Regions from separate parts of the Streptosporangium sp. NPDC049644 genome, predicted to be linked through region 2. Evidence: riboswitches for the same ligand, from Rfam matches in the RefSeq annotation. Region 2 holds a riboswitch; the other holds the start of a gene.
What was found. Region 2 has a riboswitch for glycine ahead of gcvP (aminomethyl-transferring glycine dehydrogenase). Riboswitches for the same ligand answer to the same signal wherever they lie in the genome.

Region 1: linked by a shared signal. The riboswitch ahead of gcvT (glycine cleavage system aminomethyltransferase GcvT) and the one ahead of gcvP (aminomethyl-transferring glycine dehydrogenase) in region 2 are both predicted to bind glycine.

Annotation. Positions count from the first base shown of each region.
Region 1 is NZ_JBFAOJ010000004.1:161,680-164,125, forward strand. Features, by position in the region: gene AB0J58_RS03700 (ABC transporter ATP-binding protein) at 1-304, opposite strand, end outside; gene AB0J58_RS03705 (PadR family transcriptional regulator) at 370-957, shown strand; glycine riboswitch at 1,027-1,125, shown strand; glycine riboswitch at 1,128-1,212, shown strand; gene gcvT (glycine cleavage system aminomethyltransferase GcvT) at 1,253-2,344, shown strand; gene gcvH (glycine cleavage system protein GcvH) at 2,341-2,446, shown strand, end outside.
Region 2 is NZ_JBFAOJ010000092.1:5,622-8,067, forward strand. Features, by position in the region: gene gcvP (aminomethyl-transferring glycine dehydrogenase) at 1-1,212, opposite strand, end outside; glycine riboswitch at 1,395-1,487, opposite strand; gene AB0J58_RS35255 (MerR family transcriptional regulator) at 1,503-2,123, opposite strand; gene AB0J58_RS35260 (bifunctional nuclease family protein) at 2,268-2,446, opposite strand, start outside.

The sequences.
Region 1 (2,446 bases), on a different contig from region 2:
CGTTGTCCAGCAGGCTCAGCGCCGGGAGCAGGTGGAAACGCTGGAAGACGAAGCCCACGGCGCGCCGGTGCCGGTCGAGACCCCGGCGCCCGAGATCGTCGACGCGCCTCCCTCCGACGTGGATCTCACCCCCGTCGGGGAGATCCATCGCACCGACGAGATGGAGGAGCGTGGACTTGCCCGCTCCCGAGGGCCCGGTGAACGCGACCGCCTGACCGGCCTCGACCTCCAGGCCGACCTCGTCGAGTGCCCTGGTGGAGCCGTGTACACGGCTGACGCCTCGCAAGCTGACTTCAACGCTCATGACCGATACATTGTCACAATGTACGAGGGTCCGTGAAGTTCCTGTCTTGTGACAATGTAGGAATCATGCCACTTAGCCATGCCGTGCTCACCCTGCTGGCCGACGGGCCCAGCCACGGCTACGAACTCAAGGCCCGGTTCGAGACGGCGGTCGGCCCCCAGTGGGGCGGCCTCAACATCGGGCACCTGTACCAGATCCTGGACCGGCTGGTCAGGGACGGCCACGTGACCCGCAGCCACGTGACCCAGAGCGACCGCCCGGACAAGACGCTGTACCGGCTGACCGAGAGCGGCGCCGGTGAGCTGCGGGAGTGGGCGGGCGCTCCCTGGGTCCGCTCTTCGGGGTTCCGGGACGAACTGTTCCTCAAGCTGCTCGCGGCCACCCGGCTGGGCACGGACGCGCTCGGCTCGTTCGTGTCCGCGCAGCGCCAGGCCTACCTCTCGGACCTGGCGGCGCTGACCCGCCTGCGCCGCGAACAGGACGACCCCCTGGTGTCCCTGCTCATCGACGCGGCCATCGCGCACACCAGAGCCGACCTGCAGATCGTCGACGGCGCCGAGGATCGCCTGGCGGCGATGGCCACCACCGGCGCGGACGTGCACACCGTAAGGCCCGAGGACGATGGTCTCCGGGCACTGGGCGAGGGGGCCTGATCCCGGCCGGCGGGCCCGAGGGGATTTCGCTCGGCCGGTGCGGGCGGTTAGGCTGGCCGCGACACCGATGAACCCCGCGCGGGAGAGTGTCCTGACATCCAGGCCAGGACCCCTGAAGGAGCAAGCCCTCCCCGCGAACCTCTCAAGGCAAAGGACCGTGCGGGTAGGTGCCTCTGGAAAGCAGGTCCCACGACCTCGCCGAAGGTGAAAGTCCGGCAAAACCCGGATGAAACTCTCAGGCACCAATGACAGAGGGGGAGGATGATCTCATCTGTCCCTTGTCTGAGGTGCGAACATGTCCCGACCTACGCCGCTGCGCGGCGTGCACGAGTCCCTCGGCGCGACGCTGACCGACTTCGCGGGCTGGCTGATGCCGCTCCGCTACGGCAGCGAGTCCGCCGAGCACAACGCGGTCCGCCAGGCGGCCGGCCTGTTCGACCTCTCCCACATGGGGGAGATCTTCGTGACCGGCCCGCAGGCCGCCGAGGCCCTCGACTACGCGCTGGTCGGCCACCTCTCCGCGCTGGCACCCGGCCGCGCCCGCTACACGATGATCGTCGACGCCGGCGGCGGCGTGCTGGACGACCTGATCGTCTACCGGCTGGCCCCCGAGGAGTTCATGGTCGTCGCCAACGCCTCCAACTACCCCCGGGTGGCCGCCGAGCTGACCGAGCGCGCCAAGGACTTCGACGCCGCGGTGCGGGACCGCTCCGAGGAGTACGCGCTGGTCGCGATCCAGGGGCCGCGCTCGGTGGAGATCCTGAGCACTCTCACCGACGCCGACCTGGACGGGCTCGGGTACTACGCGGGCCTGCCCGCCGTGGTGGCCGGCCACGAGGCCCTCGTCGCCCGCACCGGATACACCGGCGAGGACGGCTTCGAGCTGTTCGTCGCGGCCTCGGCGGCGGAACCCCTCTGGGCCGCCCTCACCGAGGCGGGCGCACCGCACGGGCTGGTCCCCGCCGGCCTGTCCGCGCGCGACACCCTCCGCCTGGAGGCCGGCATGCCGCTCTACGGCAACGAACTCTCCGCGGACCGCACTCCGTTCGACGCCGGGCTCGGCCGTGTGGTGAGGTTTGACAAGCCGGGCGACTTCGTCGGCCGGGCCGCCCTCGAACCGCTCAGGGACGTCCCGCCGGCCCGTCGTCTGGTCGGCCTGGTCGGAGGCGGCCGCAGGGTGCCCCGGCACGGGTATCCGGTGGTGGTCGCCGACGACGGCACGGTCGCCGGGGAGGTCACCAGCGGGGCGCCCTCCCAGACACTGGGCAGGCCCATCGCCATGGCCTACGTGGACAGCGGCCTGTCGTCGGGACTGGCCGTCGACATCCGGGGCAGCCGCGAGCCGGTCGAGGTCGTCGAACTGCCTTTCTACAGGAGGAAAAAATGAGCAGCATTCCCGAGGACCTGCACTACACCAAGGAACACGAGTGGATCGGCGGCGTCGACGACGGCCTGACCCTCACCGTGGGCATCACCGCCTACGCCGCCG
Region 2 (2,446 bases):
GGCCGCGGCGACGACTTCGGCGGCTCGCCCGGGCACCCGGGCGAGCACGGTGTCGAAGAAGGTGTCGTGGACCACCTCGACGCCGCCCTGGCGCAGCCCCTCGGCGAGCACGACGGCGTGCCGGTGGACGCGGCGGCCGATCCTGCGCAGGCCCTCGGGGCCGTGGTAGACGGCGTACATGCCGGCGATCACGGCGAGCAGCACCTGCGCGGTGCAGATGTTGCTGGTGGCCTTCTCCCGGCGGATGTGCTGCTCGCGGGTCTGGAGCGCGAGCCGGTAGGCGGGACGTCCCTCGACGTCCTGGGAGACGCCGACCAGGCGGCCGGGCAGCTGGCGCTGGAGGCCGTCACGGACCGCCATGTAGGCGGCGTGCGGACCGCCGAAGCCGAGGGGGACACCGAAGCGCTGCGAGGAGCCGATCGCGATGTCTGCGCCGAGCTCGCCCGGCGCGGCCAGGAGGGTGAGGGCGAGCAGGTCCGCGGCGGCGACCACCTGGGCACCGCGCGCGTGGGCGGCGTCGGCGACGGCTCGGAAGTCGCGGATCCTGCCGCTGGCGCCGGGGTACTGCACGAGCACGCCGAAGCAGTCGGGAAGCTCCCCGGTGAGGTCGCTCTCGACCAGCTCGATGCCGAGCGGCTCGGCACGGGTGCGCAACACCGCCTTGGTCTGCGGCAGCGCGTCAGCGTCGACCACGAACACCTTCGACGGGGTGCGGCCCGCGCGGCGGGCCAGGGTCATCGCCTCGGCCGCGGCGGTGGCCTCGTCCAGCAGGGAGGCCCCCGCGACGTCGAGGGCGGTCAGGTCGGAGACGACGGTCTGGAAGTTGATCAGGGCCTCCAGCCGGCCCTGGGAGATCTCCGGCTGGTAGGGCGTGTAGGCGGTGTACCAGCCCGGATTCTCCAAAAGGTTGCGGCGGATGACGCCCGGGGTGATCGTGTCGTGGTAGCCCAGGCCGATCATCGAGGTGAGCAGCGTGTTGCGCCCGGCGAGGACCCGTAGCTCGGCGAGGGTCTCGGACTCTCCTGCCGCCGGGGGCAGACCCAGCCGGGCGAAGGAGCGGATCGCCTCGGGCACGGCCACCGCGACCAGGTCGGCGACGGAGGCGAATCCGACCGCCTCCAGCATGCGGGTCTGGTCGGCGTCGTCGGGCCCGATGTGACGGGTCGCGAACGGCGGGGGAGCGAGTTCGCTGAGCGATGACAGATCGGTCATGAGAAGCCTCTCGGGCGGGGTGGAGACCGGTGCTGGGCGCGGGCGTATGCCGGCTCTCCCCCTCTGTCATCACGACTGTCATCACGACGTGGTCGCTACCTGAGAGCTTCACCTGCCCTTGCCGGGAGGCTTGCACCGTCGGTGAGACGCGCCTGGCGGGCGCGCCTGCTTTCCAGAGTTGCCTCGTCCGTGCGGTACAGGGTGCCTGAGAGATTCCGGGGAGGTTGCTCCTTCGGCGCCCCGATCGCGGTCGGGGTCTCTCCCGCACAGGGTCAGCGGCAAGTCCGAGTTTACCCGGTTCGTCGCGCTCGGCGGCGACGGGCCAACTCATCGGCCTGATGATCGCCTAAAGGGCCCCCGCCCGATTCCGCGCGTTCGCCGGGAAGATCCGCGAGGGAGCCCTCCACCTCCTGCCACACCCGTCCCAGCGCGATACCGAAGACTCCTTGGCCCCCCTGGAGCAGGTCGATGACCTCGTCGGGCGAGGTGCACTCGTAGACGCTCACCCCGTCGCTCATCAGAGTGATCTGGGCCAGGTCGTTGACGCCCCGCTCCCGCAGGTGCTGCACGGCGATGCGGATCTGCTGGAGGGAGACGCCGGTGTCGAGGAGGCGCTTGACAACCTTGAGGACCAGAATGTCACGGAAGCCGTACAACCGCTGGGAGCCGGAGCCGTGGGCGGCTCTCACGGTGGGCTCGACCAGGCCGGTCCGCGCCCAGTAGTCGAGTTGCCGGTAGGTGATTCCTGCCGCCGAACAGGCCGTCGGCCCCCTGTAGCCGATGTCGGCGGGCACTTTCACCGGTTCCCCGTCGAACAGCAGACCCTCTTCACCCGCGCGCTGACGTGCCGACTGGCGCCGTTCCGGGTCATCCTGGTCGGCGTTTCTACCCTCGCCGCTGCTGACCGCCACGCGGACCTCCGGCTTTCTCTCATCCCACGGCCTGATCTGGGGGTTTACGCACGACCGCAGGTTTCACTTGCACCGTAGGACTGGGGCCAAGTCCAGTCAACGACCCCACCCGGCGCGTCGTGAAGCGTAAATGCACCGAAATTCCTACCCCGCGCGACCGAAGTCCTCAGGCGTGATCGTGTCAAGGAACTCCCTGAACTTCTCCACCTCGTCCTCCTGGTCGTCAGGGATGATCACCCCTGCCTCCCGTACCACATCCTCACTCGCGAAGATACGTGCGCCGGTGCGAAGTGCCAAGGCGATCGAGTCGGAAGGACGCGCGC